3 regions of the Fictibacillus sp. B-59209 genome follow, and region 2 is predicted to be linked to each of the others. Evidence: riboswitches for the same ligand, from Rfam matches in the RefSeq annotation. Region 2 holds a riboswitch; each other region holds the start of a gene.
What was found. Region 2 has a riboswitch for thiamine pyrophosphate ahead of thiC (phosphomethylpyrimidine synthase ThiC). Riboswitches for the same ligand answer to the same signal wherever they lie in the genome.

Region 1 (12,084 bases), on a different contig from region 2:
TTCCTGTCAGAACCATATATAGAGTGACCATGAGCCGAGAAGTGTCGGCTGACATGGTGCTCAGCAAGTAAACACCCACCAGGAAAATGCTGCCGGAAACGAGCATCACATTTCGATAGGAAGAGTTGATGACGGTACGCCCTCCTGTCTGGCTCCCCACAACAACCCCGATCATCATTGGCATTAAAATTAATCCAGCGTTTGTTGCCGAACCGCCAAACACACCTTGTATGTAAATGGGAATGTACATGGTAGCTAGTATAAAGACAGAACCGTAGAAAAAGGCGATGCCCTGGCTGGACAGAAACAGTCTGCTTTTAAAGAGATTCAAAGAAACGATAGGGTCTGCCGCACGTCGTTCTACTAGAATAAAAAGGATAAAGAGAACGGCAAATGCAGCAAATAAAGATAGGATAAGTGCGGAATCCCATTCATAATCTTTTCCTCCGAATTCGAGGGCAAACATCAAGCTGACGATCGAAGCTACGAGCAGGCTCGCTCCTAAATAATCAATTTTTTGTTCTCTGTGCTCAAGAGATTCAAAATAATACTTCAAGATAAAGAAAAGCGAAAGCAGTCCGAGCGGCAAATTAACATAGAAAATCCACCTCCAATCCAAGTAGTCGGTCAAATATGCACCTAGCAGAGGACCGAAGACACTGGACATTCCAAAGACGGCACCAAAAAGGCCTGTCATTTTCCCTCGCTGCTCTACCGGAAAGATATCAAAAATGATCGTAAAGGCAATCGGCATCAGGGCACCACCGCCGATTCCCTGTATCGCACGGTAAACGGAAAGCTGTGTCATACTGTCTGCCATTCCGCACAGAACCGATCCGATAATAAAGAGACCCAGACCTGTAATATAAAATTTTTTCCTTCCATACATGTCAGAAAGTTTTCCGAAAATAAGCATACTTGCCACTGACGCAATCATGTACGAGGATGTTACCCAAATGAACTTGTCCAGCTCACCCAATTCAGCAACGATTGTTCCGAGGGCTGTTGCCACTATTGTGTTGTCCATAGCGGACATGAGAATTCCGAGCAGCAGGCCTGCAACAACAAAATTTTTGTTGCTCTTTTGATTAACCATATTTTTGTCTCCTTGAAATGTTAATGAAATAGACAGGTATATACTTTTCGACTTTTAGAATTTAAATCCTGCCGGAAAATCAAAAAGGAAGAGCGGCAGCGCTCTTCCTCTCCAAAAAAAACTACTTATAATTTTTCAATGATTTTATTGATGATCCCGTATTCAAGAGCTTGTGCTGCCGTCATGAAGAAATCTCTGTCGGTATCTTTTTCGACACGCTCAAGCGGCTGTCCTGAACGGTCTGAAATGATCTTATTTAAGATTTCTCTCGTTTTTATAATTCGCTTGGCATGGATGATCATATCTGCAGCCTGCCCTTGTGTTCCTCCTAGCGGCTGATGAATCATGACTTCTGCGTTTGGGAGGGCAAACCGTTTGCCTTCTGCCCCCGCGACCAGCAGAATGGCACCCATGGAAGCAGCCATTCCTATGCAGATGGTTGAAACAGCAGGCTTGATGAACTGCATTGTGTCATAGATCGCCAATCCCGCGGTAACCGACCCTCCTGGAGAATTGATGTAGATGGAAATATCTTTTTCCGGATCTTCCGCTGCGAGAAACAGGAGCTGAGCCACAACAGAATTGGCTACATTATCATCGATGGCACTTCCAATGATGATGATACGGTCTTTCAAAAGCCGGGAATAAATATCGTAGGAACGCTCACCACGGTTAGTTGTTTCCACTACCATTGGGACTAAATTCATTTTCATCTTCCTCCTATAGAATCGTTATGCAGCCTGGCAAATCGGTGTGGAAGCTGCGCCTTCTGATGCGATTTTTCCGAATCCGGACGTAATATAAATGACTTTTACCGGGGTATTATCTTCACTTTCAATCGAAATTTCCGTTCTGATTTCTTCTTGCCCTGCCTCTTCCCTTTCAGTCCGCTTCTCTACTAAAGCTATGACTTTATCGGCTTGATCTGCCTGCTTCTTGCTCTTTTCCCAGGCAAGAGAAGGATGCTTTTTCACTTCATTCATCCCTCGATTCCTCCTTCCGGTTTTGGATAGACAGCAATAGACACCTGATATTCTTCGCCTTGCTCATTTTTTCCAGACTGATATTTGCCAACAAGCTGGTGAAGCAGTGAGAAATACTCATTAATGAACTGGTTGCGTTCCTCCTCATTGGACAAGGAAACTGAAGCTTGCAGAATGGCACTTGGAATTTGTTCATCCTCTGCTTTTTCCATGAGCTGCAGCGCATCTTTCTTCATGGTTTCAGTTAAGGTGAGAACGTGGGCCAGCGCATGCTGATCTTTTAATTTCTGTGAAGTTTCCGGTGACAAGCCAAGAGAGTCAGAAAAAATTAACGTTTTTGCCACTGCTTGATAAAGTACTTCTACCAAATTCCTCACATTCCTCGTTCCTGCTCTGAAAACAAGCCCTACTTTTTCTAAAGCCTTTAGATGGTAATTGATCTTCTGCGGTGACTCATTGAGCAGCTTTGCTATTTCTGTTGCAGAAGCCGGTTCTTTTAGAGCACTGAGCATCTCGGAACGAATGGGATGGAGCAAAGCCGCAGCCTGTTCAGGCAGCGTTACAAGATACGTCTCTTCAATCGATGCATTCTTTTTCACTGGTTCACCTCACTTAAAAAATTTATTTTACGTAAAATCATTTTATTACGATAGGCTTATCTTTGTCAAACATTTCTAATTTTAATCAAAAAAAGTGACAGAAGCTTGTGCTTCTGTCACTTTAATAGCGGCATAACGGCCAATAGGATAAAGATTAATACCATAGCTGTATTGAAAAAAAACTCTGTTTTAAGTTTGAAATAATATCGTTCAATGGCACGAAACAAAAATACTGCAGCTAAGATTCCGAATAACAGGGCCGGACTGTTAATGTACATTCCATTCCATAGAGCCAGCAAAAAGCCGAGGAACAGCAGTACCATTTCCGAATACGCCCATATCTTATTTCTCTTTTTCATCGTGGCACCTCTTTCTTGCGTACTCTTTTATAGTACGAAGAACACGGTTGTTCGGTGCCATATCCCTATTTAATTAATGGGTCTTGCTTTCCATGCCTTCTCTACCCGTTCAAGCAGACCGCTTGCCGCCTTCTCTGGATCCACATGCTGGCTGATGGCTGATATGACAGATACTCCATCCGCTCCGGCTTCGATTACTTCAAATGCGTTTTCTCTAAAAATGCCGCCTATTCCCACGATTGGTGCTGTAATCCCTGCTGCTCTTAGCTCTTTTAAAACAGAAAACCCCATAACATCACGCGTATCCATCTTTGTACTTGTATCAAAAATCGGGCCCACTCCTAAATAATCTGCTCCAGCCCGTAATGCATCTTCTGCTTCTTCAACATTGTGAACCGAAACGCCAAGAATTTTATCGGGGATGCGGCTGCGGATTTGATTGAGATCTCCATCCTCCTGCCCGACATGCAGACCATCGGCATTCAGGCTGATCATGAGATCGATATCATCATTAATAATAAAAGGAACATGGTATTTTCCGCAGATTTTCTGCAAGCTAAGAGCTAAGGCATATTTCTGATCAGGTGATAGACACCCTTCGCCCTTTTCACGATATTGAAAAAGCGTCGCTCCTCCCTTTAGCGCTTGCTCCAGCACTTGTTCAGGTTCAGCTCTGCAGTTTAAGCTTCCCATAATAAAATAAACTTTTAACTGCTGTTTAAGGGTATTATAATCCATCTGTAAGCCTCCTTAGCTCCACCTGCCGGCCGTTTTCAAGTCTTCAGGGTTTAATAGATAGAGCTCATCCAATAATGCTGTCTGAAAGGAGCCTGGTCCTGCCGAAACGGCTTGAGCGCGTTCAGCACAGATTCCCAGCATCGTCAAAGCGCCCGCGGCCCTCAGGCAGCAGGAAAGGCCGGTTTCCAGAGATCTGGCCATAAACAAACCGATGAGAGAGGTTGAATAACAGCCGGTCCCTGTCACGTAAGACAATATTTCATGTCCGCCACTAATCGCTATGCATTCCTTTCCATCACTCACTTCATCCTGTTTTCCTGTAATGACAATAACCGAACCGAGCTTTCTGGCCGCATGCAAAGCAAGCTCATCATCGTTTCCTAATAGTTCACCATCAACCCCTTTGCCACCCCAGTCACCTCCATACAAAAAGGAGATCTCTGCAGCATTGCCGCAAATGACATCGGGAGAAACCTTTTCTACCAGCTCTTCAACGGCTTTCTTCCTTAATTGGGAAAGTCCTGCACCCACCGGATCCAAAATGACAGGAATGCCCAGTTCCTTCGCTTTTTTTCCAGCCAAAACCATTGCATTAACTAAGTCAGGTTCAACGGTTCCAATATTTAAAACCAGTGCGTCAGCTGCCATGACGGCTTCTTCAGCCTCTTCATAATGATGAGCCATCATCGGGCTTCCTCCAGCTGCCAAGATGCCGTTCGCTAAAAAATTCATCGTTACTTGGTTAGTGATGTGATGAATCAGAGGTTTTTTCTTTCTAATGTCTTCTAAAAGCACACTCAGTTCGTTCATGCCTGATTCCTCCTGTATGCCCAATGGTTTGTCGGCCCATGCCCGCTGCCAATATGAAGCGGGTGGCTGATTGCTTCCTGAATAAAAGTTTTCGCTGTTTTTACAGCATGAAACGGGGTTTTTCCAAGTGCCAGTTCAGCAGCAATGGCAGCTGCAAACGTACAGCCGGTTCCATGGGTTTGCGGTGTATCAATCCTTCTTCCTTCCAGCTCATGCATCTTCTCGCCATCATAAAACAAGTCGACTGGCGCTTTATCATGAGAGAGATGGCCTCCTTTGATCACGATCATTCCTGCTCCTAAATCATGCAAAAATTTTGCAGCATCCTCCCTGTCTTGCTTTGTGGAAATGCTTCTTCCAGTTAGCTGCTCAGCTTCGGGAATATTCGGTGTCAGGATCGAGGCTAGAGGAATCAGCTGTTTTTTCAGGGCTTCTACTGCATCCCTTCTCAGAAGGTCAGCCCCCCCTTTCGCGATCATTACAGGATCCACAACAACGTTTTTCCATTCATACTTTCGAATATGATGAGATACCGCTTCTATAATTTCTGCACTGAAAAGCATACCCGTTTTTAAAGCTTCAGGACGAAGATCCTCTTCTATGCTGTTTAACTGCTTCATGATCATCTCAACAGGTACCGGGTGGATCCCCTGAACACCTAATGTATTCTGTGCGGTCACAGCTGTGATGACAGACATTCCATAGGCTCCCAATTCCTGAAACGTCTTTAAATCGGCCTGGATTCCTGCTCCCCCTCCTGAATCTGATCCTGCAACTGTTAATGCTTTTGGTGTTTTTAACATATGGAAGAACTCCTTTCACCACTAGAAGAGCGCAAGTGGCCCGTTCTGTTAAGGTCCCTGTGCACTGAAGCTGAACATGACCTCCTTCGACCGCTAAAAAGCCGCCATCTGAAGAGAAGGCGGCTTAAACATGAATGCTGATAAAAGTTTAAGCCACTTCCCTCCGCCAGTATTAACCGAATCAGGTTCAAAGGGTCAAAGACATTTCTTTTCTCAGCTTTAAATCAAAGCTCCCCTAGTGGTATACGATGTATGATGTTATTTCTATCCTATATGACAGCGGCCAAAGCGTCAAACAAGGGATAAAATTTGTCGAAAAGTTAGGCTGCTGTGTTTAAAAACGAACGGATACGGGCATTATTTATACAACACCCGATAGAAAATCTGGAGGGAGAGAAATTATGAATATTAGAGAGAAACTGCAAAATTTAAAACAAAATCCAGAAGATGTTTACAGTCATTCACAAACAGAAGAATCCTTCTCAAGAAATTACACCAATCCCGTCGAAGTCAAATATAACCCTGCAGAAGATGTTTACGAATTAAAAGTATTTGATATGGAAGGCGGTGAACAGCTGGACAGTAAAAAATTCCATTCTATAGATGAAGTCCTGGCTGATTTAAAAATTGAGAAGCAAAATGAAAAAAACTAAATTTTCAGATTAAACTGTTGCTATTATTACCATTGATAAGTATACTAGTAAAAACCCATTAACGCATGAGCTTTCAATCCTACAAGCTTCTGCAAAAAAGTTCAAGGAGGAATAGAGCATGAAAGACAATACATCGTATAATAAAGACATGAACGATCTTGTGAAATATAAACTTCAGAAGAAAAATGACCCGTTCGCTTTTAATATGGTTGCTCAGATGATCCTTGATGAGTCGCTGCACGCCCATCAGATGAAACGTTATAAAGAAAAAATAGATGAAGCCCTGGAAAAACGTGATGAAAAACTGTTCATGAAACTGACAGATGAATATATAAAATTCCTTGGATAAGAAACCAAACCTTTTACGGTTTGGTTTCTTTTTTTGAACGCTGTTTTCTTCATAAGTAAAGCCATGCTCCTCCAATAGCCACGAAAAGGATAATGACAGGCGACAATCCAATGAGTGCAATAATAAGATAGGAAATAGTATGAACCAGTCTATTCCACGTCTCTTTAAATAAAGTCTTTGACTTTCCCCAGGTATTCAGCTCTTTATTGTTCTTCGTCCCAATATTTTTCACATCAAAATGGACCGTAACCGTTGAAAAATCGCTTTGATTCTCTAAATAGTTTATTCTGCCCTGGATTTTTTCAATTTGTTCCTGCACTCCTGATAGTTCTTTTGATATGGCAAGGAGATCCTCTGTTTTTACTGCATTTTTCATGAAGCTTTCCAAACGGTTACGAACAATGCGCTTTGCCTTCAGCCTTGCTTCCAAATCAGTATATTCCTCTGTAACATCTCGTCCATTTATGATTTCATGAGGGCTCCCAGAACTTAATTCTCCTGCCTTTTTTGTGAAAACAAGAAAATCTTCCTTTGGAATTCTTATTTTCAGGTAACCCCCATTTTGCCCTTCTTCTTCAGACAAGAATTCACTTTCAACGATATAGCCGCCCATTTTTTTTGTGAGTTGTTCCACTTCACTCCGGGCCTTCTTAATGTTTTGAACGCTTATTATAATTTCACTCGTGTAAATCATTTTTCGTCCTTGGTCGGCAGCAGGCTGCTTGTCTTCTTTAGCGGATTCCCTTTTCATGCTGGTGGAAGAGCTTCCCCCTTCAGACGACTTTGATGCCATGTTTTCATCCTTGCTGCTGCACGACGCCAGAACTAAAACGATCAGCACCCATACGGCCATAAACTGTTGATTTCTCTTTTTTATCATCATCATGTCCCCCTTTTATCTATAGACGACCCAAAGCACCTGTTCGTTACAATATATGGTAATTTTATAGCTTTGAGTTGCAATATCACCCGAATATGCTAGTATTTACAAAGTGATTTATTTACAACAAGAGCAGTGAAGTACGGAGGGTAACATGAACAAAGTAGGAAGAAACGAACCGTGTCCATGCGGCAGCGGGAAAAAATATAAGAATTGCTGTTTTCGATCGGTCACAACCGTTCAATTAAACAAAATTGTGGAAGTGAGCCGCCATCAGGAAGGCTTAGCTAAGTTTGCCTTTGACCATTTTCATGAAGAAATGGGGAGCCAAACACGCAATTACATAGAAAAATACAAGATTGGAAGAGATGAAGAACAAACGTATGCGAATCTGATGGTTTGCTGGCTGATGTTCCATTCTGACGTGAAGGACGGCAGATCACCAATTTCGTATTACCTTAAAGAGCAAAAAGGGAAAGAACAGCCGGAAATCCTGGATATCATAGCAGACTGGGAGAAGAGTTTCCCTTCTGTTTATAAAATGATCTCAAAAGTGAACCGAAATACCTTTTTATTACAAGATGTGATGACCGATCAGGAATACACGGTCGAATTTAATTCTGAGATTCTTCCTCACGACGGAAGCAATCTAGCAGGTTCTATTATCTACACTGGAGAACATTACGAATTTTACATTGATTTTGCAGAGATTCCTCAGGGAGAATTGCAAAACCGCTTAGATGCGCTGAATGACTTGAAAATAACCTTGAAAGATGATTTTCCTAAAGCTCTACAAGTTCTTTTGTCGAAACAAGAGAAAGCAGCTGATGAAGACGCTGTCCCGCAGCCGGCTGATAGAGTTCTATCTTTGCTTAAAGAGAACGCATCAGAGGAGATCTACAATGAGGCAGAAAGAATTTGGAATGTGTGGAACAAGACACAAAATCCAATTATCCGTAAAGAACAGCCCTACGCAGCCGCTCTTCATTATTTGGCGACCAAGGACGTCCTGAATGAGTCTGCCACACAACCTGAAGTAGCCAAACGGTATGGCACATCCGCATCCAGCCTGTCTGCAAAATACCGTCAGCTAAAAACGGCTTTAAACTAAAAAAGAACCTGCTCAAATGGGCGGGTTCTTTTTATGGTTCAGATCTCTTATTTTTTTTAAGGATTACTCCAATGATCAGCACCACAATCAAAAGAATATATAGAGTAAACCACCAGAGCGTCCAGTTTTTTGCGACGAAATCGGTAAATTCCATCGTATTGCTGTGTTGATGGTTGCTCATTGCCCATACAAGCAAACCCGCAGGAAGAAGAAACGGTCCATAAGAATGGTGCTTGGCAACCTGCTGCAGTCCCATCATAGCAGCAAGAAAACAGATTACGATTTTGGCAAAAATCCCGACTATCCAAACAACGGCAATCAGGATCTCGATCCGCTCCAAAAGTTTAACAATATTAATGGCGCGCATCAGTTCAAATGTAGGAAATGTAGTCCGGCTGACCATGTAGTAGCCGTCACAGCCTATGGCTACGATAATGGTAATGAGGAGTATAATTCCTGACGCGACAATCGCATTCAAGTAAGTTCTCATCAGCTTCTTCTTTTTCTTCACATAGGTAAAAACGGTGCCAAACAGTATGACCTCAATAAACGGAAAACCGGTCGTCGTATAAGCCCCTTGCAAGATTTTCGTAAGCGGCTCCTCCATAACCGGCTTAAAATATCTGATATCAAACCGGTTAAGCGTTAATAAAAGTGATGCAATAAAGAGAACCGCCATGATCGGGTTTAAGAATTCGTTCACTCGTGCAATATTGTTCAGCCCATAATAGCACGAATACAAAGAAACAAGAATCAGCATGACCTGAAAGGTCCATGCGTTCGTATCCGGGAGTACGCTTGAAATCATGAAGTTGCTGACATTTCTGACGACATACGAACACAAATGAAGGGAGTAATATACGATGATGAGCGAAAGAATGCTCCCTATCCATTTGCCGCTAACCGTTTCTACTATGTCAAAAATGGATTGATACTGATAGAGCGACAAAAGGTAAATCCAAAGCGAATTAATCAGGACCCCAATAGCTATGGCTGTAATCATAGACAGCCATGCATCCTGTTTGGAATAAAAGGATGTCAGATTGGGCGCCATCAATAACGAACTTCCTGTCAGGAAGCTGACTGTTAATAGAAATAGCTGCCATCGATTCAAGGTGTGATTCATCGTTAACCTCCAAACCACATTTCGTAAATCGGTACAAACATGTTATTGATCCATCGGGTTAAGTGAAGAAAGTCATGATTCTTTAAATAACTGAACGTGTAAAGCAGGGTAAACATCCAGAAACCAGCCAGTACATAACGGTATTTGCGTTTACTTTTCTTGGTTGATGGTTTCAATTCTAGCACCTGTCGTTTCCAGTTTAATATTTACCCGTGCCTTTATTTTGGCTTCTGCAAAGTTTTTGGGCCAGTCGTTCTTCTTCGTTTCCCAATAATCAGGATCATCTTCATATAGAAGCTGACCAAACCCGAATACATCTGTTTTTTCTTTTTGTGCTTTATTCACTGCGCTCACCACTTCCTTTTTCAGCACTTCCGCCAAAAACTTCTCAATAATCTCCAATTCTGCAGGGTCACCAAGACTCACATTGCATGTCACTTCCTGCAGGTAACCCTTACCATTAACTTCTACGGAAAAAAAAACGTTATTCCCTTTTACTATAGGTTTCACACTTGTTTTAATTTCCTTGGCTACCAATGCAAGATGGCCTTTTTTGTTCCCGCATTTTTGAGTAAAAACAGAGATCTCCTTCGTTCTCCCTGAAATCATCGCCCATCCCTTAGATTCTTCCGCAGTTAACCAGCTCTTCAACCTGTCTTTATCAAATATGGCCAGTCCTGTAATCAGAAAGGTTTTATCGTTGGCTCGAATATTATTAAGATTGGAGGTGTCTGAAGCCTGTTTTGAGCTTTCCAATATCTCAATACCGGGAATGGCGGGATCCCTGTGTTCACCAAATCTCCACCGTACCACATCTTTTTCCAATACACCTTCTGACAGTCCCGTAGTTAAAGAAGATAATTGTAAGCGGTTGTTCAACGACTCACCAGGATTTTTAAAGATTGGCGTGTAGATCGTCAGGATTTCTTTTGCTGTTGAATGCTTTGCTATAAACATAGGAACAGTTTCTCTGAACTCATGATTTCGTTCCATAAAATCAAAAAGGGGCTTTAACCCTTTTTTTCTCGCATATTTCTCACCGATGACCACACTGTTAATATGAGAAAACATCATATACCGGGGAAGTATCCTGCCTGCCTTTTCAATCCCTTCATATATGGTAGAACCCTTCACAGAATAAGTATAGACAGAACCTCCTGACCCTCCTGATACCGCCCCTCCCTGGTTTCCAGTTGCCCCGTTAGGATTTAAAACTTGAATATGAACCTCTGTTTTTCCGGTTTTGCTTATGTCAATTCCAAGGGAAGAAACGATAAGCAGTTCATTCAATTCGCGCCTCCCGTTGCATCCAGTTAAACAGAACGTGACTACAATTGTAATAATCAATAGTATTTTTAGTCTTTTCATGAGGTTGCTTTCCATTTTTTATAGAGTTTTGTCTGTTTCCACCAGAAAGGAAGACGTAAAAGAGTATCATCCTGTTCGTCTGTAAATGGGGCAAGGGATGTGAAATAAGGTTTTCCCATGGAGGTCAATGAACATAGATGAACAAACAGGGCCAGATAGAACATGATGATGCCGTAAATTCCTATTGTTGCCGCTAAAATCATTAACGCAAAGCGGAGTATCCTTGCCGCACCGCTGAATGCATAGTATGGGGAGACGAAACTTGAGATTGCAGTAAGCGAGACAACAATAACAATGGCAGGTGATACTAAACCCGCAGCAACTGCTGACTCCCCGATTACAATGGCCCCAACGATAGAGACGGCAGAACCGATCGGCCTCGGCATTCGAATGCCCGCCTCCCTTAAAATTTCAAAGATAATTTCCATGATCAACGCCTCTAAAAAAGCAGGAAAAGGAACTCCTTCACGCTGTGCGGCAAGGCTCACTAGCAGGTTCGTTGGGATCAGTTCCTGATGAAAGCTTGTAACGGCAATATAGACAGCGGGAAGCGAAAAGGAGATGATAAAAGACATCAACCGTACAAACCGGACAAGAATGGAAAGATCATAATGGCTGTAGTAGTCTTCAGCTGCTTGAAAGAATGAAATAAAGGTGACAGGCGTTATAAGAACGAATGGAGTTCCCTCTATCAGAATCACTATTTTCCCTTCAGCAATTGCCGCTGCTGCTACATCAGGACGCTCTGATGATTGAAACGTCGGAAACGGAGTATAACCATTTTCATCGATCAATTCTTCAATCATCCCTCCTTCAAAGACTTTGTCCGTGTCAAGATTGATCAGTCTGTTCATCACTTCATTTAATACTTGTAGATCGGCTTTGTTTTCCATATAAGCTACAAGCGCCGTCGTTTTTGTTACATTTCCTATCTGCAAGGGCTTGAAGCGCAACAGGGGGTTAGAGATTCTTCTTCTCAGCAGCGTCGTGTTAATTTGAAGGGTTTCAATAAACCCTTCTCGCGGACCCCTGACGGTCGTCTGTGACTCGGGCTCATCGATTCCTCTCGTTGGAAAGAATTCCAGCGGGATCGTATAAGCCACGACCAGTCCATCCACAAAGACAGCCACTTGCCCTTTTAAGATGGGTGTAATAATATGTCCGAACAGCTGATGTTTGTTGACAACAGCGGAAACCTCAATCTGCTGA
Region 2 (8,224 bases):
TTATTTTTGCGGCTGGTTCCGGTTCGAAAACGGGTCCGGATAAAACGGAAGCAGTTGATCGGGATGGTGCGATCAACATAATGGAAGAAGCTGAAAAACAAAAGGTGAGAAGGTTTATTATGCTGAGCAGTATGGGAGCAGGAACTCCTGAGAAAGGACCGGAAGAGCTGCAGCATTATTTAGAGATGAAAGGGGAAGCGGATGACCGGCTTGAATCCAGCAGGCTCCATTATACGATCGTCAGGCCAGGTGCGCTCACCGATGAACAAGGAACAGGCAAAATTAATATTGGTCGGAACTTGGGGAGTGGGAGTATTGCCCGCGCCGATGTGGCCAAAGTGATAGTAGCATCCCTGGATCTTGAAAATGCAAATCATAAAATCTTTGAAATTCTTGAGGGTGATCAGCAAGTAGCTGATGCTTTAAAATCACTGTAAAATGCTTTTATGAATGTGCGAAAGCCGGCCGGCATGGCTGGCTTTTTTAGTTATAAAATAAAATATGGATGAGCTGAAGGACAATGCCCAGGAATATGCTGCTTTTGACTGGAACCTTCAGCAGAAGCTTGCGGGCTTATCACACAATCCGATCTATCACCTGATCATTAATAGTTTTAAAGAGGTTTATCTGCGTCTGGCAAAATCTTTTTTTTGAAAATCCGCTCCATCGTTCCGCTTCAAGAAAATTTTATAATGAACTATTGAATACATTTTTAAAAAGAGATGCAGATGCCGCAGGGAGCCTTACGAAGCAAATGATGGAGGACAGTTTGCGATTGTGGAAAACAGGAGGGTGAAATGATGAAGAGTAAGGGATTGTATCAGGACTTTTTCCTGCATTTAGACATTTTGGTCATGTCATTGATTATGTTAGGAATGGCTGTCTTTGTAGTGGCGTCCGGTATTAGTTGGCTGGCGGTTCTCTGCTTTCTTCTGGGGCTTGTTGCCTTTATGTTCAGTGAATATTTCACTCATCGCTTTTTATTTCATTTAAAAGCACCTAAAAATCCTCTGTTTCTTAAATTTTTAAAGCGGTTACATTATGATCATCATAAGTTTCCAGATGACCTGAAACTCCTTTTTCTGCCAATCTGGTACAGCATTCCCAGTCTGTTTGTGCTTTCGGCCCTATTTTATTTTATAACGGGCTCCATTTTAATCAGCTTGCCATTTGCGGTCGGACTCGTCTGTATGCTCCTCGTTTATGAATGGAAGCACTATGTCGCGCACCGGCCGATCAAACCTAACTCCAGATTCGGCAAGTGGCTGAAAAAGACACATACGCTTCATCATTATAAAAATGAAAACTACTGGTATGGAGTGTCCACTCCATTTGTGGATGTACTATTTGGTACGTTGAAGGATGAGAAAAGGGTAGAAATGAGTCAAACAGCAAGGGATCTTGAAAAAAGAGCGTAATTGAGCCAGATCTTTTAAATCTGCTTTTTTAGTGGATTTTTTGTTACAGTAGAAAAGAAGATAAAGATATTCGAGGAGATGATCATAATGAATCAGTACCTTTACAAGCAGTTTGAAATGACAAGAGGATTTTTTCTGAAAAATGCCAGCGCAGTTCCCGCTGAAATGGCTGATGTTCAGCCGGAAGGATTCAACAATACCATCCACTGGCACATCGGACATGTCTTAACCGTAACTGAGCAGTTTCTTTTCGGTTTTCCGAAAAAGTCAGCTCATCTGCCCGAAAACTATGTAGAATTGTTTGGCAAAGGAACAAAGCCGGCAGACTGGAAGGGAAATGTTCCATCCGTTGAAGAACTGGTCACTCAGCTGCAGGATCAGCTCGTACGAATTAAAGACATCCCGGAAGAAGCACTGGATGAAAAATTGAAAAAGCCGTTCCTTGGTCTGGAAACGTTCCGTGAACTAGCAAACATGGCTGTTTTTCATGAATCCAATCATTTGGGACAGCTGCACGCTATCAAACTTCTTATTGAACGCACGGTCGTTAAAAACTAAGAAAACCCAGAGAGCAAAAAACGGCTCTCTGGGTTTTTTATGGGTGGAATTTCAAACACAGACACAAGTGAAAAGTAAAGAACGAAACAGTGTTCATCATGAACAAATGAAATTATGAATGAATCACTGAATGCAGAAAATCGATATCATTTTTTATCTGTTCTTTCAGAAATCGGTCTCTGCAACGTAAATATTCATCCGTAAGCATGGCGATTTCCTTCATGAACAGCATAACCTCTGTTTTTTTTAGCATAAGTTAACCCTGCCCTGCACGTTTAGAATATGGAACAATTCTTCCTGATACTTTATTCCTCTTTATCAGTCAAAATAAACTAATATGTGCTAATTTTTTTGCCTCGTTCACAAATCTTTCAAGAAAACCACATTTGGGATAAAGCGTGTTTATGCGGCAGGGCGGGAGTCTGCCTGGTATTCACGGCCTGTTCTAGATACTTTATTCCAGTCCCGATTGAAGAAATAGGCGATGCTTCCATAAGCAACACATACCATTGTCACTATCCTGAAAATAAAGATATCAAAAAGAATAGTTGCTAAAAGGGGGTATGTGTCTTTTTCCTGAAAAGCGTAGCCATGATATTCTCCCATTCCGATGGCCACCATATCGTATACAAGGCCGAAAATAAAGATGTACAAAACATAGATGAGTACATATTCAAGAACGGACGAGTGCAGGGCGAATCCGTCAACGACAAAGATACTGGTCATAAAATAAACCGCGAGTGTACCGGAAATAAAAGCTTCAAAAATATAGAAAAAGGAAACAGAGCTCGTAAACAGATTTTTTCCAAGGAATGATCTGAAATGAATGACACAGTCAATGAATGCTTTTTGCCAGCGGACCCGCTGTTTGAACAGATCCCATAGGTTTTCAGGAAGCTCGGTATAGCATACGGCATCAGGTATGAAAGTAACCTTTTTGTTCTTATCACCAGAAATGTGGCGCTGAATCTTTAGAGTGATATCGATGTCTTCTCCAATCGTCGTCCGATAGCCGCCGACGTTGAGCAGCACCTGCTTTCTGAAAATACCAAATGCACCTGAAATGATTGAGAGCGCTCCAAACCTTGCATGGGAGACCTTCGTAATGTAGAAGGCCCGGAGGAAATCAAGCGCCTGTGCTCGAATCAGCAGGTTCGTCCCACGTAATGTCAGCCCTGAGAATGGATTCTTCGTTTTTGTCTGAAGCACATGAACCATGCCGCCAGCAGCGACCACATTTTGCTCTTCGAAAGTTTCATTGATGGCCGGCAGGGAATGGTCTGTCATGATGGTGTCTGCATCAAGAGTTACAACAAGTTCATTGCTAGAATACTCAATGCCTGCATTGAGCGCATCGGCCTTTCCGCCGTTCACTTTATCAAGCACATAAATATTGGGATAGAGCTCGGACTTGTAAAATTCGATCACTTTCTTATGTTTTAGCTGGTTGAGCGGGAGTTTTGAGCTTTCTTTTAGTTGTAATAGCTCATTAAGTTTTCCAAGTGTAGCGTCAGTTGAACCGTCATTAATATAAATGATATCTAACGAAGAATAGGTTAATGTTTTCATGTTTTCAACGGATGTTGCAATGATTTTCTCCTCATTGTAACAAGGAATTAGTATACTGACACTTTTTTCAAAAATCGGTTTTGGCAGATACCGTTTTTTTCTTTTTTGAAATAAGGGAAGGCAGTTAAAGGAATGAATGATTGGAAAAGCGATAGAAAGAAAGAAGAAAAAAAGTACTGCATATTCCACTATGATTGACCTCCTTTTATGCTTCGTTAAAGTAAATCATGACCAAAACACCTTTTCAATGGCAAACAAACAAGTTGGACTTTTCTGTCAATTGAAAGCCTATACATATTTTGGCGGCTAAACGACTACAGTGAATAAATACCTGTGCCAAAAGACGGATTGTGCATGAAAAGCAGAGAAGCTATGATTACGTTGAAAACAGAATACGTTTTCTGCTAGGGGAGCCCGTCAGTCGGGCTGAGAGAAGAGAGAATAAGCTCTTTGACCCTTTGAACCTGATCTGGGTTATACCAGCGTAGGGAAGTAGGAGTCGAAGTCATATATACATATCGTATATTTTTCTTTGTCTATCCTATCGGGTTCTTCTTACTAGAACCCGATTTTTTTATGCTGTGTGTAACTTTGGACTCAATTTTTGAAAAAACGAGGAGGAAGTTGCATGAACGTACAGAACGAAAGCAAGGTCTCATTAAAATCACAATTTCCAAACAGCACCAAAGTGTATAAGACCGGATCCCGTCCCGACATCCGGGTGCCAATGAGAAGGATCAGTCTGGCGGATACACAGACAGCAGGAAGAGATGAGAAGAACCCGCCCGTCGTCCTTTATGATACGAGCGGACCTTATACAGATTTGAATTATGCTGCAGATGTTGAAAAAGGACTGCCTTTGCTGAGGGAAAATTGGGTGAGAGACAGGAACGATACAGAGCAATACGATGGGCGCGGAATTAAACCGGAGGACAACGGCTACAGACAGCAGTCTCATGCGGGTCATGTGTTTCCGGTTCGCCCATTTAAGCCGATGCGGGCAAAAGGTGGCGGAAATGTTACTCAGATGCATTATGCGAAAAAAGGGATCATCACGCCTGAAATGGAATTCATTGCGATCCGGGAGGGGCTTGAGGCCGATTTTGTTCGAAGCGAAGTGGCGAGTGGGAGGGCCATCATCCCTGCCAACATCAATCACCTGGAACTGGAACCGATGATTATCGGAAAGAACTTTCATGTGAAGATCAACGCGAACATCGGAAACTCTGCTGTGACTTCGTCTATTGAGGAAGAGGTTGAAAAAATGACATGGGCTACCTACTGGGGAGCGGATACGATCATGGATCTGTCTACAGGAAAAGACATCCATACGACCAGAGAGTGGATCATCAGAAACTCTCCGGTCCCTGTGGGCACCGTTCCGATCTATCAGGCGCTTGAGAAAGTGAACGGGATAGCGGAGGATTTATCCTGGGAAGTCTACCGTGATACACTCATCGAACAAGCCGAGCAGGGAGTCGATTATTTTACGATTCATGCCGGTGTGTTGCTGCGGTACGTGCCATTAACGATCAATCGGGTCACGGGCATCGTTTCACGGGGCGGATCTATCATGGCGCAATGGTGTCTCGCTTACCATCAGGAAAACTTTTTATATACTCATTTCGAGGACATCTGCGAAATCTGTAAAGCGTATGACATCTCCGTCTCATTGGGTGATGGATTACGGCCTGGCTCGATTGCGGACGCCAATGACGAAGCACAGTTTGCAGAACTGGAAACGTTGGGAGAGCTCACAAAGATCGCCTGGAAACATGATGTGCAGGTCATGATTGAAGGACCGGGGCATGTGCCGATGCATCAGATCAAGGAGAACGTAGATAAGCAAATGGAGATCTGCCATGAGGCGCCCTTCTATACACTAGGGCCTCTGACGACAGACATTGCGCCTGGGTACGACCACATCACTTCTGCAATTGGGGCTGCTATGATCGGATGGTTCGGAACGGCTATGCTTTGCTATGTGACGCCGAAGGAACATTTGGGGCTGCCGAACAAGGATGATGTCAGGGAGGGAGTGATCGCTTATAAGATCGCTGCCCATGCAGCAGATTTGGCAAAAGGCCATCCAGGAGCATTGAAGAGGGATAATGCTCTCTCAAAAGCTAGATTTGAATTCAGATGGGAAGATCAGTTTAATCTATCATTGGATCCTGAGAAGGCAAGGGGTTACCACGATGAAACCCTCCCTGCACAAGGTGCAAAAACCGCTCATTTTTGTTCCATGTGCGGACCGAAATTCTGCTCTATGAGAATTTCACATGATCTAAGAAATATATCTGCACAAGAACTTTCGGGTCAGGAAAAAGATGTAAAGGAAGGAATGCGGGAAAAAGCCAAGGAATTTCATGACAAAGGCTCGAATATCTATTCATGAGCACCATTTCTATCCTTCGTGAAAGAATTGCTCTGCTGGAAATGCAGCTGCAGGAGATTCAGAGAAAATGCCGCCACGTATTTCTCGAAACCTCAGACTCCGATGAACGCATCTGTATGAGATGCAGCTATACAGAAAAAATCCTGTACAGGTTCCCTGAAGAAAGAGCAGTGGTGCCTGACACCATTTATGCGCATAAACGGTGCCTGGCACCCAAATAAAGCATAGAAAACACCGCTCTTTGGCAATGATAATGGAAAAGGAAGATTCAGGGAGGGATTTATATTGGGTACAAATTGGCTGCAGACTACATTAAACTGGACTGAGCAAAGAGTGGGGCAAGCTTCTGATGGATTCAGGGCGATCCTCGGAAAAATCAAGAACGAGCCGGCGATGTCGGTTACTGACCTGGCGACCTTCATCATGCTTCATCCTGAGACCCATAAAGAGAGAAGCGATTTTCTCGGACTTACGTATTACACTTATTCATTGCATCTGGGGAACGTTGATCTTCTTCTGGAAACAAAAGAAGGAAATGAGCATAAGGTTTTAGAATGCAGAGTAGATGAAAATAATCAGGTGATCTCCCATTACCGTTCCTATGATGCAAAGGCCAAAGAACGCTTGGCCATTCCGTTAGACATCAAACAATATCATAATTAGAGTGAGATTCCCGTCTGCCAAAAGGCAGACGGTTTTTTTACTGTGTAGCGTGTTATATTTTAAGAATATTTCAAAAAATATTGTATGAAGCAATAATATTTATTAAGATAATCTCGAATCGTTTCGTGAAAGACTTTTAATAAAGGAGGAATTAGAAATGCATAAAAGAGGGTTGCAGCTTTACACGATAAGAGAGCTTTGTGAAAAAGATTTCATTGGCACACTAAAAGAAGTTTCATCGTGGGGGTATAATGGTGCACAGTTTGCCGGTTATTATGACACTTCAGCAAAGGTTTTAAAGCAGGCACTGGATGAGTATGATTTAAAACCGGCAGGCAGCCACATCGGCCTCGATCAGCTTGAGGGAGATGCACTCAAACGCCAGATTGAATACAATCAGTTACTCGGAAACGACTTATTAATCCTGGCATATCTAACGGAAGAAAATCGAAAGAATATAGAAGATTATAAACGAGCAGCTGAGATTTTAAATAATGCAGGGTATTTATTGAATCGCGAAGGGTTGAAATTAGGGTATCACAATCATGATTTTGAGTTTGTTGATCATGGGGGTGCTTCGGGTTACGATATTTTATTGAATGAGACCGATCCCTCACTCGTTTCCTTTGAATTGGATTGCTATTGGGCAGCCTATTCAGGCTATGACCCAGCTGAGTTTATGGAAAGGCTTGGCGAACGTCTTGTTACTTTGCATATGAAGGACATGGCTGTAAAAGGGACCGAAAAACAAAGCACGATTTTAGGAAACGGAGAGTTGGATTTACAGTCTATTGTCAAAAAGGGCAATGATCTGAATGTATCATGGTACATTGTGGAACAGGAGCATTTTGAAAAAGACCTTGTCACTACTGCAAAAGAAAATGCCAGGGTTCTTGAAGAACTACTAAGTTAGAAAACTTTTTTGATAAAAAGCAGGCTCCAACGAGTTGCTCAGCCTTAGCAGCTGGAAAGGATTCTGCTTTTTATTATTAACGGGCAAAACCGAAATAAGTGGGTATTTAATATGAAAAGGCTCTTTTCTAAAAAATTGTTGCTTTGGGAACATTTTTGTAAAGAACCTTCATTGCTAAGTTGATTGGAGTGCAAGGTGCGAGACTCCTGCGGGAGCAGCGGGACAGGTGAGACCCAAAGGTGCTTGCGCCGTGGGGCTCACCGCACGCCCCGCGGAAAGCGAGCATCCTGGAACGGAAATCAGCCACTCTCAAGAGCAACAAAGGTTACGAAAACAGCCTATGAAAAAGAGGAGGTAGATGATGAGTATCTATAAGAAAGAAGAAGGAAAAGTGGCCATTGTTACAGGCGGCGGTTCAGGAATTGGACGAGCAGCAGCCCTGGCCTTTGCGAAGGAAGGCATAAGGGTTTGTGTGATGGATGTAAAAGAAGAACGAGCAGAAGAAGTGGCAGAGGAAATTAAGGATTCAGGAGGGGAGGCGATGGCTGCGGAAATCGATGTTTCCAACTCTCACGAGGTGCAGCGAGGAATAGAGCAAGCGGTACAGAAGTGGGGGAGGCTGGATGTTCTATTTGCCAACGCAGGGATTAACGGGACTCTTGCTCCTATAGAAAATTTGTCGATTGAAGAATGGAACACCACCAT
Region 3 (12,084 bases), on a different contig from region 2:
AAGCGTATAAGCGGCCGCTATAAGTTGCTTGAAGTCATCGGTGATGGCGGAATGGCAATCGTATACCGTGCCAAGGACTTAATCCTTGACCGGGATGTTGCGGTTAAAATACTTCGATCAGAGTTTTCAGACGACGAGGAGTTCATCAAACGATTCAGAAGAGAGGCTGAAGCGGCAACGAGTCTCGCCCATCCTCACATCGTAAGCATATTTGATGTGGGAGAGGAAAATAACGTGTACTTCATAGTCATGGAGTATGTAAAAGGGAAAACGTTAAAACAATACATCAGGGACCACGGCCGCCTGTCTGTTGAAGAATCCATACAGATTATCAGGCAGATTGCCTCAGGAATGGTTGCAGCTCATGAGCATGGGATCATACACAGAGATATCAAGCCCCATAATATCTTAATTGATGAGCATGGATTGGCAAAAGTAACAGACTTTGGGATCGCTCTCGCCATCACATCCGCAACGATTACCCATACGAACTCAGTGCTTGGATCGGTCCATTACTTCTCTCCGGAACAGGCGCGAGGGGGAGTGGCCAATGCAAAATCGGACATCTATTCCCTAGGTGTTGTGCTGTTTGAAATGCTGACAGGCAGGGTTCCGTTTACAGGGGAATCACCGGTATCCGTAGCCCTCAAGCATCTTCAGGAGGAAGTTCCCGAGCCAAGGAAAATCAATCCGGAAATTCCGCAGAGTGTTGAAAATATTATTCTTAAAGCACTGACAAAAAATCCGGTGTACCGGTATGACAGTGCTCTTGAAATGATGGACGACCTGGATACGGCGCTCTCTCCTCACCGTCTGCATGAGCAGCGGTGGAGCAATTTTGATGATGCCGCAGATGCTACACGGATCATGCCTCCGGTATCCTTGAACAAAGCAGTCGAAAAGCCAGCTTCAAATCTAAAAGAAACCGCTGAACCACCGGCCAAAAAGAAGAAAAAAAGTTGGTGGCTTGTACTGCTGATTTTACTGCTTTTGCTCGCAGGTGCTGGAGCGGCTGCCTTTGTGGTCATGCCTGGATGGTTTAAAGTGAAAGATGTTTCTGTTCCCAATGTTATCCACAAAGATTACGAATACGGGTTTGAACGGCTCGCAAAGCTCGGTTTTAACGTCGAGCGGAAAGAGCGCTTCGATGAAGATGTGGAACAGGGGAAAATTATAAAACAGAATCCTGATCCCCATTCTATGGTTAAAGAAGGCAGCACGGTTACACTTTTTGTTTCTAAAGGCTTTAAGAAAGTGGACATGCTGGATCTTACCGGAATGGGTGAAGATGCTGCACGAGACCTCTTAAACGAAAGAGGCTACGATAGCAAGAACATTGAGACCATACCGGTGGAATCAGAGGAAACTCCTGAGGGTGAGGTCGTCTCACAAAGCCCGGATAAAGGGGAAAAAGTCAATCCGAGCGAAATACAGGTGATTCTTCGTGTCAGTACTGGCCCGCCTTCGATTCAGCTTGAGAACTTGTCAAATTCCTCGAGGGAAGATGTTGAGAAATACATCTCGCAGGAAGGGCTTAGAGTCAACTTTACAAAAGAGTACTCTGATACCGTAGAAGAAGGAAAGGTCATCTCGCAAAAACCTTCACCTTATACGAATGTCAAAAAAGGTTCTACGGTTGATGTCGTTATTTCAAAGGGCAAGAAACCAGAACCGAAGCCCAAACCAAAGCCTGATAATCAGGAAGACATCACATTTAATAATAAAATAACGGTTGAAGTTTCAAAGGGTGATGAGAATAAACAATTCCAGGTCAGAATTGTTTACAGCGATGCCAAAGAGGAAAATGCTGTTTTCGTAGAAGAAGAAATTTCCCAGACGAAAGAGTATATGGTGCCTTTGACCGTCTCGCCGGACCATGATGCTTCCTATACCGTTTATTTAAATGGGAAAGAGCAGGCATCAAAAACATTTAATTATCAAGATGCGAAGGAAGGTAAATTCAAAGGAGCGAACAATGGACAATAAGACTGAAGGCAGAATTATTAAATCAGTCGCAGGATTCTATTATGTACAATACAATGACAAAGTCTTTCAATGCAGAGGCCGGGGCAATTTCCGTAAAAAGAAAATTACGCCTGTGGTCGGAGATTGGGTCGTATTTGAATCCTCCAACCCGACAGACGGATACATTATGGATGTTAAGGAAAGAAAGAACGAGTTAAACCGGCCGCCAATTTCAAATGTTGACCAGGCAATTCTCGTTTTCTCTGCCGTCCGGCCGGAATTTTCAAGTTCGCTGCTGGACCGTTTTCTTGTTCATATCGAAGACAATGGCATTCAGCCGGTGATCTGCATTACGAAGATGGATTTGATTGAAAGTGCAGAGTATCAGAAGGAAATCGAAAATTACATCGCTGCTTATAAGAAGCTCGGCTATGAGGTCATTCCAACCTCTGCGATGTCGCTTGCCGGCATGGATGACATCAAACCGATATTTAAAGGAAAAACGAGCGTCTTCGCAGGACAGTCCGGGGTAGGGAAGTCGTCTCTCTTGAATGCGCTGATGCCTGAACTCATGCTGGAGACGAATGACATATCAGATCATCTTGGACGCGGAAAACATACAACGAGGCATGTTGAACTCCTTCCTTTTGAAGAGGGCTTGATCGCAGACACTCCTGGGTTCAGCTCCTTGGACTTTGTAGAAATTGAAACCGAAGAGCTCTCCTACAACTTCCCTGAGATGAAACAGAGGGTATCACAATGCAAGTTTCGCGGCTGCACTCACAGCTCTGAACCGAAATGCGCAGTAAAAAAAGCAGTGGAAGAGGGAGAGATCCCATCGTTCCGCTATGAGCATTATCTTGAATTTTTGCAGGAAATCAAGGATCAAAAACGGAGGTACTAGCATGGTAAAAGTTGCGCCTTCCATTCTTTCCGCAGACTTTTCAAAGCTCGGTGAAGAAATTAAGGCAGTGGAAGAAAACGGTGCTGATTATATCCATATCGATGTGATGGATGGGCATTTTGTGCCGAATATTACGATGGGACCTTTAGTCGTTAAAGCAATCAGGCCGCTCACTGAACTGACATTTGATGTCCATTTAATGATTGAAAACCCTGACCGGTATATCCCGGAGTTTGCAAAAGCAGGTGCTGATATCATTACTGTTCATGTTGAAGCATGTCCGCACCTTCATCGGACCATTCAATTAATTAAAGAGCAGGGAAAAAAGGCAGGGGTCGTATTAAATCCTGCTACTCCTGTTGAAACCATTCAGCATATTTTGGCTGATATAGACCTTGTACTCATCATGTCTGTAAATCCAGGCTTTGGTGGACAATCCTTCATCCACGCTGTGCTTCCAAAGATTGAAGTATTATCTGCGAGGATCAAGGAGCAAGGCTTGAACGTTGAAATTGAGGTGGACGGCGGCGTGAATGCAGAGACTGCCCGTCTTTGTGAGAAAGCTGGAGCTACCGTACTTGTAGCGGGATCAGCCATTTATGGGCAAAAAGACATAAAGGGTGCAATCCGTACCATTCGTGGTGTATAATATATTAGAGAATAATTGAAAAAAGTAACCACAGGGGGAGTCCCATACAGGGGCTGAGAGGGGAGTACACTCCCGACCCTTTGAACCTGAAGCAGGATCATGCCTGCGTAGGAATGTGGAGTCGCTGTTGTTAACGCTAAGCAACCGTCATTCACATGCCGGTTGCTTTTTTCTTTTCTTAATGAGTTTAGGAGGAGATTGATTTGAGTAAAAAAATTATGTTTTTGACTGAAGTGGCGATGATGTCAGCGTTGGCTATCATACTTAGTTTTGTTCAATTTAAAGGGCTTTGGGCAAATGGAGGCTCAGTTTCATTGGAGATGCTGCCAATCTTTTTAATGGCATTCCGCAGAGGGGTCCCTGGCGGAGTATTAACTGGTCTGATTGTCGGGATGGTTAAAATCCTGGTTGATGGAACTGCAGGATACAATCCCGCTGGTTTGATCCTGGATTACCCTCTCGCGTTCCTATTGGCTGGATTTGCCGGGGTGTTTAAAGTCAGTTCGGCAAGCCAATCTAAAAGGAGGATCTCAGCGATTGTGGCAGGCATCGCCTTCGGAAGCCTGCTCCGTTTGGCCTCCCATGTTGTATCAGGAGTCATATTCTTTGCATCATACGCCCCAAAAGGCATGAACCCTGTCCTGTACTCCATTGTGTATAATGCCTCATACATGATCCCGGTTGCTTTGATCACTGCAGCAGCTTTTATTTTCTTGACAAAAACAGCACCGCGGCTGCTGCACAGGACCGATCCAAGAGTTGTTAACGCGGCATGAAAATTATCATTTTAGCAGGAGGTCCGGAAGAAAGGCAGCCGGACCTCTCTTTATTTGCCGGCGAAAAGGCAGTCTGGGCGGGTGTTGACCGCGGCGTATTCTACTTGTTGAAAAAAGGAATCATACCTGGCTGTGTATTTGGAGATTTCGATTCTGTGAACAGAAGTGAGCGTGAGTGGATGGCTTCATTTAACCTTCCTTCATTTGAGTATGACAGTGAAAAGGATAAAACCGATCTAGAGCTGGCCCTTGATTGGGCACTGGAGCAAAAACCGGAACAGATCCTGCTAATGGGTGTTACGGGCGGGCGCCTGGATCATGAATTGGCCAATATCCAATTGCTCCTTCATGGACTCGAAGCCGGAATTAACATTGAAATATGGGACAGGCAGAATAAGATTGCCTTATCAGCACCAGGACCGCATATCATACAACAAGAGCCGGAGTTCTCTTATGTCTCATTCCTTCCATTTAACGGACCTGTTACCGGCCTGACTCTAAAAGGGTTCAAATATCCGCTTCAGGATCAATACTTGCCGATGGGTTCTACTCTCTGCATTTCCAATGAGCTTGTAAATAAAAGTGGTACTTATTCATTCTCGGGCGGCATATTAATGTTGGTAAAGAGCCATGATTAATATTTTATGCGTCGGGCCGCATGGTACTATTTTTATAAAAGCGAATATATTTATTAGGGAATGTCTTATTTTTCAAAGGGCCTGGAGGAGGGGTATGATGAAATTTTACACCATTAAACTGCCTAGGTTTTTAGGGGGATTTGTACGTGCGGTTTTAGGTTCATTTAAAAAAGGATAATCACTTCCATCCAAAAGAAAAAAGCACCCTTGATGGGTGCTTTTTTCTTTTGGAAATTAAAAAACAACGGGGATGCCGTTGTCTTAAGAGCGATTAAACGCGTTCAATTTTTCCAGATTTAAGGGCACGTGCAGAAACATAAACACGTTTAGGCTTCCCGTCAACCAAGATGCGGACTTTTTGAACGTTTACTCCCCAGCTCTTTTTAGATTTGTTCAATGCGTGGGAACGCTTGTTTCCTGTTTTAGGTCCTTTACCAGTAACGTAACATTTGCGTGACATAATTGTACCTCCTTTATAACAGTAAAACTGTATCATATCAGTCGTATGTTAAATACTAACCTATAGTAGCATGACCACTAAAGAAAAGCAACAAATGATTTTTCGCATTTCAAGTAAAAAGGCTTGACACAGCTTTGTGACTATTGTCAAATGGAGTTGTCCTTTCATAAAACTTAATTTTATAGTAAAATGAGGTTTAGCCATAATTGATTGATTAAAGGGGGATTCATCATGTCCATCGAAATGAAGAATAAATACGGCCAGATTGACATTTCTACGGAAGTGATCGCTACTATTGCTGGCGGCGCTGCTATTGATTGCTACGGAATTGTAGGCATGGCTTCCAGGAAGCAGTTAAAGGATGGTATTACCGAACTTTTAGGACGTGACAACTTCTCCCGGGGGATTGTGGTTCGGCAGGAAGAAGATGAAGTACATATTGACATGTATATTATTGTAAGCTACGGAACAAAGATTTCTGAAGTAGCCCATAATGTACAGACAAAAGTGAAATATACCCTCGATCAAATGCTGGGTCTCTCAGTAGATTCTGTTAACATTTTTGTTCAGGGTGTAAGGGTAACAACCCCTTAGTTAGGAGGAAAGTTCGTGTCTTTAACAGTTTTAGACGGTAAAAAGTTTGCGGCCATGGTTGCATTGGGAGCCGCAAACTTATCAAAAAACGCAGCAATGGTAGATGCCCTTAATGTTTTTCCTGTGCCAGATGGGGATACAGGAACCAACATGAACCTTACGATTACTTCTGGTGCAAAAGAAGTTCAAAACAACATAATTCCCGATATCAGTAAAGTCGCGAGCTCTTTTTCCCGAGGCTTGCTCATGGGGGCAAGAGGCAACTCCGGGGTTATATTATCCCAGCTTTTCCGTGGTTTTTCAAAATCAATCGAAGGAAAAGAAACCATTACTTCGGCTGACTTTGCAAGAGCATTTGAGAACGGAGTAGAAACAGCCTATAAGGCTGTGATGAAGCCAATCGAGGGAACCATTCTTACGGTGGCTAAAGATGCGGCAAAACGTGCCGTTAAGGCGGCCAAAAAAAGTGATGATATCCTTTTCGTCATGTACGAAGTTGTAACGGAAGCCAAAGCTTCCCTGGACAGAACACCTGACTTGCTTCCGGTATTGAAAGAAGTAGGCGTTGTTGATTCAGGCGGACAAGGCCTTCTGACGGTTTATGAAGGCTTTCTTTCCGCGCTGGAAGGAAAGGACCTTCCTGAAATTTCTCCGCAATCGCCTTCTATGAAGGAAATGGTTAATGCCGAGCACCATAAAGCACAGCTTCATATGAAAACCGAAGACATCCATTTCGGATACTGTACAGAGTTTATGGTGAAATTCGAACCTGAGAAATTAAAGAAGGCGCCTTTCAGTGAGGAAGCATTCCGCAATGAATTAAACGAGCATGGCGATTCTTTGCTTGTTGTTGCCGATGATGATCTTGTAAAAGTTCATATTCATACGGAACAGCCGGGCAACATGCTTACCCTTGCTCAGAAACATGGTAGTCTGATCAACATTAAAATTGAAAACATGCGTGAGCAGCATACTGCTATTTTGGAATCTGAGACACATGTGCCCGTTAAGATGCCTGAAGCTAAACCAGAGAAAAAAGCATATGGCATCGTTACCGTAGCGATGGGGAGCGGCATTAAAGAATTGTTCACTTCACTCGGTGCCGGTTACGTTATTGAAGGCGGACAAACGATGAACCCTAGTACCGAAGATATCGTCAAAGCCATTGAAGAAGTGAATGCTGAAAAAGTAATCGTACTTCCGAACAACGGAAACATTGTTATGGCTGCAGAGCAGGCAGCATCCATCGTCGGCCAGGATGTAATCGTCGTACGCTCTAAAAACGTTCCTCAGGGAATGGCGGCTCTGCTTGTGTTTAACCCTTCAGCCGAATTGGAAGAAAATCAAAAGAAGATGACAGACGCGCTTTCAAGCGTAAAATCCGGACAGCTTACATTTGCTGTAAGAGATACTGCCATTGATGGCGTCGAGATTTCAAAAGGCGATTTCATGGGGATCTTGAACGGCAAGATCGTAGCTTCCATGCCGAATAAAGATGAAGCGGTTCAGGAGCTTGTAAAGGAAATGATTGATGAGGATTCTGAAATCATCACCCTGATTTCCGGTGAAGATGCATCGGATGAAGATACGAAACGTTTAGTTCAGTTTATCGAGGAATCTTTCCCTTCTGTAGAAGTGGAAGTTCATGAAGGCAGCCAGCCGCTATATCCTTTTATTATCTCAGTTGAGTAGGTAAAATGTTCTCTCCATTATTGTTGAGTTATGATACAGTAATGGAGGGAATATTTTTTATGTCAGCTATATATTTTTATCGGAGGGACATGAATGAAATACAAAAGTGTTTTTGATATAATCGGGCCGGTCATGATTGGGCCTTCAAGCTCCCATACAGCAGGAGCTGCACGAATCGGGAGGGTCGCCCGCCACCTGTTTGGCAGGAAGCCAGAATATGCCCATATTTCTTTTTATGGTTCGTTTGCAAAAACGTACCGCGGACACGGGACTGATGTGGCCATCGTTGGCGGAATCCTTGATTTTGATACTTTTGATACTAGGATTGTGGATGCGCTTTCATTGGCAGAAGAGCAAGGTATTGATATAAAGATGAGCGAGGAAGATGCACTGACCGATCATCCCAATACCGCAAAGATCATTCTTGGTGACCAGAATGGAAAAATTGAAATGGTTGGGATTTCGATCGGCGGAGGGAAAATAGAGATAGTTGAGCTTAACGGTTTTGAATTGAAGCTGAGCGGAAACCATCCTGCAATGCTGATTGTTCATAACGACAGATACGGAGCCATCGCAGGAGTTGCAAATATTCTCGCCAAGCATCAGATCAATATTGGCCACATGCGGGTTTCACGGAAAGAAAAAGGACAAGAAGCTCTCATGATCATTGAAGTAGACCAAAATATAGACCCGGTACTCATCGAGGAGATTGAATCGCTGCCAATTGTTCAGCAAGTGGTAAAAATTAATGAGTAACCTTGAAAGGAAGTAGTAAGTATGTTTCGTAATGTTGCCGAACTAGTGGAACTTGCCGAGGCAAAAGAATGCAAGATTTCAGATATCATGATTGAGCAGGAAATGGAGTTTACGGGCCGGACGAAAGATGAAATCATCAGCCAGATGGACAGAAACTTAAAGGTGATGGAAGAAGCTGTTGAACGAGGAATAACGGAAGATGTTAAATCTCATTCCGGATTGACTGGCGGGGATGCCATCCTCCTTCAGAATTATTTAAAAAGCGGGAAAAGCCTTTCAGGTGAGTTCATGCTGGATGCAGTCAGTAAAGCTATCGCAACCAATGAAGTCAACGCGGCTATGGGAACCATCTGTGCTACCCCTACAGCAGGCTCAGCAGGAGTGGTTCCTGGAACGCTCTTTGCCTTGAAAGATAAATTAAATCCGACAAGAGAGCAGATGGTCGCCTTTTTATTTGCTTCTGGAGCTTTCGGATTTGTAGTCGCCAACAATGCTTCTATTTCAGGTGCTGCCGGGGGCTGCCAGGCAGAAGTCGGATCAGCGACCGGTATGGCAGCAGCGGCCATTGTTGAGCTAGCTGGCGGGACACCTTCACAGTCCGCAGAAGCGATGGCTATCGCTCTGAAGAACATGCTCGGGCTCGTTTGTGATCCTGTTGCAGGCCTTGTAGAAGTACCTTGTGTAAAGCGGAACGCCATGGGAGCAAGCAATGCAATTGTTGCTGCTGATATGGCGCTCGCAGGAATCAAGAGCAGGATTCCGTGCGATGAAGTCATCGATGCGATGTACAAGATCGGGCAATCCATGCCGACAGCACTGAAAGAAACAGCGCAAGGAGGTTTGGCGGCTACACCAACTGCCCGGGAGCTTGAAGCGAAAATATTTGGAATAGCCCTGGATAAAAAATGAAGCTTAACGAATTAAAAGTGACAGAGATCAATGGGATTGGTGAGAGCAAATCAGAAGAACTGAAAGAGCTTGGGGTTGTCTCAGTGATGGATCTGCTTGAATATTTGCCGTTCCGCTATGACAATCATCAGCTGAAAGATCTGGCCGATGTTAAACATGAAGAGAGGGCAACAATCGAAGGGAAGGTTCACAGCGAACCTTCTCTCCGTTATTTTCCAAGAAAAAAATCAAAACTCAGCATCAGGGTGCTGATCGGACGTTATTTAATAACCGCTGTCTTTTTTAATCAGCCATATTTAAAAAAGCAGCTGACACCTGGACAGACGGTTACCCTCACAGGAAAATGGGATGCTCATAAAATGACCCTGACCGTTAATGACATTAAATTTGGACTGCAGCCGCAAGATGAAAGTATCGATCCCATCTATCCGGTCAAGGGAGAGATGAGCGTGAAGCAAGTAAGGCGGTTGATCAAACTCGCCTTCAACCAATATGGTGAGGAGGTTGAGGAAGTGCTTCCGAAGGAGAGTTTGGAGTCCTATAAGCTTTGGCCGAGAAAACAAGCGCTATACAGCCTGCACTTTCCGCAGAGTTTTGAACATTTAAAACAGGCACGCCGCCGGATGGTATATGAGGAATTCCTGCTTTTTCAGCTTAAGATGCAAATGTTTAAAAAGATCAACCGTGAACAGTCTGCCGGAGAAAAACTGCATTTCAGCATGGATGATGTCAACAGGTTTGTTACTTCTTTGCCCTTCCCGCTGACGAATGCCCAGCAGCGGGTCACTCATGAGATTTTAAAGGACATGTCATCTCCCCACAGGATGAACCGCCTTCTTCAAGGAGATGTCGGATCTGGCAAAACAGTCGTTGCAGCCATCGCTCTATTTGCAGCTTTTTCCTCAGGAAGCCAAGGAGCTTTGATGGTACCGACTGAAATATTGGCGGAACAGCACTACCATTCGCTTCTCCAGCTGCTTGAACCTCATCAGATTAAGGTGGAATTGCTGACAAGTTCTGTGAAAGGGAAAAGACGGGCAGATATTTTAGCAAGGCTTATAGAGGGAGAAGTGGATGTGTTAATTGGTACACACGCACTCATTCAGGATGAGGTTGTATTTCATCAATTAGGCCTTGTCATAACTGATGAACAGCATCGTTTTGGCGTCAAACAGCGCCGGGTGCTTCGCGAAAAAGGACAAAGTCCGGATGTGCTGTTCATGACAGCAACCCCCATTCCGCGAACGCTTGCAATCTCCGTGTTTGGAGACATGGATGTTTCTGTCATCGACGAAATGCCAGCCGGCAGAAAAGCCATCGAAACCTATTGGGCTAAACATAACATGCTTGACCGTGTTCTAGGTTTTGTACAGAAAGAGCTTGATCAAGGGAGACAGGCCTATGTGATTTGTCCGCTTATTGAGGAGTCAGACAAGCTGGATGTTCAGAATGCGATTGATGTACATGCACAGCTGCAGCACTATTTTCTTCAATACAGGGTCGGCTTAATGCATGGAAGGCTCCATTCCTCTGAAAAAGAGGAAGTGATGAGAGAATTTGCTGAGAATAAGTGCCATGTTCTGGTATCTACGACCGTAGTAGAAGTCGGAGTAAACGTACCGAACGCCACGATGATGGTGATCTACGATGCGGAAAGGTTTGGCCTGTCACAGCTTCATCAGCTCAGGGGCCGCGTCGGCCGTGGAAGTGATCAGTCGTATTGTATATTAATCGCTGACCCGAAATCAGAAGAGGGAAAAGAAAGAATGAGGATCATGACAGAAACCTCTGATGGTTTTGTTCTGTCGGAAAAAGACCTTGAACTTAGAGGCCCGGGGGACTTCTTCGGCAGCAAACAGAGCGGGCTTCCAGATTTTAAGATCGCAGATATCGTGCATGACTACCGTGTGCTCGAGGTGGCGAGGAACGATGCTTCCCGGCTCGTCAATTCAGAAGCGCTTTTTCATGAAGCGGCCTACGCTCCGCTTAGAAGCTTCTTGGAAAAGGAAGGCGTGTTAACATCGGAACGCCTTGATTGATGAGGGTTCTGCCTTCTGACGAATAGGTCCTTTCTTGAAATGATATAGCTGCTATTATATACTACTGTTAGTACCAGCTCTTAAAAAGCGAAAAACCGTGCATCCATAGAGGCTGATGCTTAAATGGCATATCTGGATGGTGTATACATGAAAAGAACGAAAAAAGAACGACAGGCTTTGCTGAAAGCTACGATTGAAAGGACGCCATTTATTACGGATGAAGAACTGGCGGATATATTCACTGTCAGTGTCCAGACCATAAGGCTTGACCGTCTTGAACTTTCGATCCCGGAACTAAGGGAACGGATCAAAAATGTTGCACAGCAGCAGCTGGATACCGTTAAAGCCCTTCCGCTCGAGGAAGTAATCGGCGAAATTATTGATCTCCAGCTGGACGAAGCAGCGATATCCATATTGGACATAAAGAGTGAACATGTGTTTTCCCGGACAAAAATAGCAAGGGGGCATCATCTGTTTGCACAGGCAAACTCACTTGCCGTAGCCATTATAAACGATGATCTGGCCCTTACTTCAAAGGCAAAGATCCGTTTTACCCGGCAAGTAAAAGAAGGGGAGCGAGTTGTTGCCAAGGCAAGGGTGAGCAGCATTGAAGGCTACCGGACGACAGTGGAAGTTACGAGCTATGTAGATAAAGAGGCTGTTTTTTCCGGGGAGTTCATCATGTTCCGTTCAACTGGAGAA

Region 1: linked by a shared signal. The riboswitch ahead of thiD (bifunctional hydroxymethylpyrimidine kinase/phosphomethylpyrimidine kinase) and the one ahead of thiC (phosphomethylpyrimidine synthase ThiC) in region 2 are both predicted to bind thiamine pyrophosphate.
Region 3: linked by a shared signal. The riboswitch ahead of thiT (energy-coupled thiamine transporter ThiT) and the one ahead of thiC (phosphomethylpyrimidine synthase ThiC) in region 2 are both predicted to bind thiamine pyrophosphate.

Annotation. Positions count from the first base shown of each region.
Region 1 is NZ_JARMMC010000008.1:337,941-350,024, reverse strand. Features, by position in the region: gene P4361_RS07175 (MDR family MFS transporter) at 1-1,096, opposite strand, end outside; gene clpP (ATP-dependent Clp endopeptidase proteolytic subunit ClpP) at 1,222-1,803, opposite strand; gene P4361_RS07165 (hypothetical protein) at 1,828-2,079, opposite strand; gene P4361_RS07160 (ArsR/SmtB family transcription factor) at 2,076-2,678, opposite strand; gene P4361_RS07155 (hypothetical protein) at 2,795-3,037, opposite strand; gene thiE (thiamine phosphate synthase) at 3,107-3,775, opposite strand; gene thiM (hydroxyethylthiazole kinase) at 3,788-4,585, opposite strand; gene thiD (bifunctional hydroxymethylpyrimidine kinase/phosphomethylpyrimidine kinase) at 4,582-5,388, opposite strand; TPP riboswitch at 5,530-5,635, opposite strand; gene P4361_RS07135 (hypothetical protein) at 5,790-6,041, shown strand; gene P4361_RS07130 (IDEAL domain-containing protein) at 6,160-6,390, shown strand; gene P4361_RS07125 (DUF4349 domain-containing protein) at 6,440-7,273, opposite strand; gene P4361_RS07120 (YecA family protein) at 7,425-8,381, shown strand; gene P4361_RS07115 (endospore germination permease) at 8,413-9,507, opposite strand; gene P4361_RS07110 (hypothetical protein) at 9,510-9,683, opposite strand; gene P4361_RS07105 (Ger(x)C family spore germination protein) at 9,658-10,875, opposite strand; gene P4361_RS07100 (spore germination protein) at 10,872-12,084, opposite strand, start outside.
Region 2 is NZ_JARMMC010000020.1:12,566-20,789, reverse strand. Features, by position in the region: gene P4361_RS16485 (SDR family oxidoreductase) at 1-437, shown strand, start outside; gene P4361_RS23280 (hypothetical protein) at 502-654, shown strand; gene P4361_RS23275 (hypothetical protein) at 701-796, shown strand; gene P4361_RS16480 (sterol desaturase family protein) at 801-1,418, shown strand; gene P4361_RS16475 (DinB family protein) at 1,506-1,976, shown strand; gene P4361_RS16470 (hypothetical protein) at 2,089-2,229, opposite strand; gene P4361_RS16465 (glycosyltransferase) at 2,379-3,734, opposite strand; TPP riboswitch at 3,942-4,053, shown strand; gene thiC (phosphomethylpyrimidine synthase ThiC) at 4,174-5,943, shown strand; gene P4361_RS16455 (hypothetical protein) at 5,940-6,164, shown strand; gene P4361_RS16450 (hypothetical protein) at 6,229-6,606, shown strand; gene P4361_RS16445 (sugar phosphate isomerase/epimerase family protein) at 6,764-7,519, shown strand; gene P4361_RS16440 (SDR family NAD(P)-dependent oxidoreductase) at 7,881-8,224, shown strand, end outside.
Region 3 is NZ_JARMMC010000018.1:256,543-268,626, reverse strand. Features, by position in the region: gene pknB (Stk1 family PASTA domain-containing Ser/Thr kinase) at 1-1,986, shown strand, start outside; gene rsgA (ribosome small subunit-dependent GTPase A) at 1,976-2,869, shown strand; gene rpe (ribulose-phosphate 3-epimerase) at 2,871-3,518, shown strand; TPP riboswitch at 3,542-3,649, shown strand; gene thiT (energy-coupled thiamine transporter ThiT) at 3,722-4,294, shown strand; gene P4361_RS14160 (thiamine diphosphokinase) at 4,291-4,932, shown strand; gene spoVM (stage V sporulation protein SpoVM) at 5,030-5,110, shown strand; gene rpmB (50S ribosomal protein L28) at 5,204-5,392, opposite strand; gene P4361_RS14145 (Asp23/Gls24 family envelope stress response protein) at 5,624-5,986, shown strand; gene P4361_RS14140 (DAK2 domain-containing protein) at 6,002-7,678, shown strand; gene sdaAB (L-serine ammonia-lyase, iron-sulfur-dependent subunit beta) at 7,772-8,434, shown strand; gene sdaAA (L-serine ammonia-lyase, iron-sulfur-dependent, subunit alpha) at 8,456-9,343, shown strand; gene recG (ATP-dependent DNA helicase RecG) at 9,340-11,382, shown strand; gene fapR (transcription factor FapR) at 11,530-12,084, shown strand, end outside.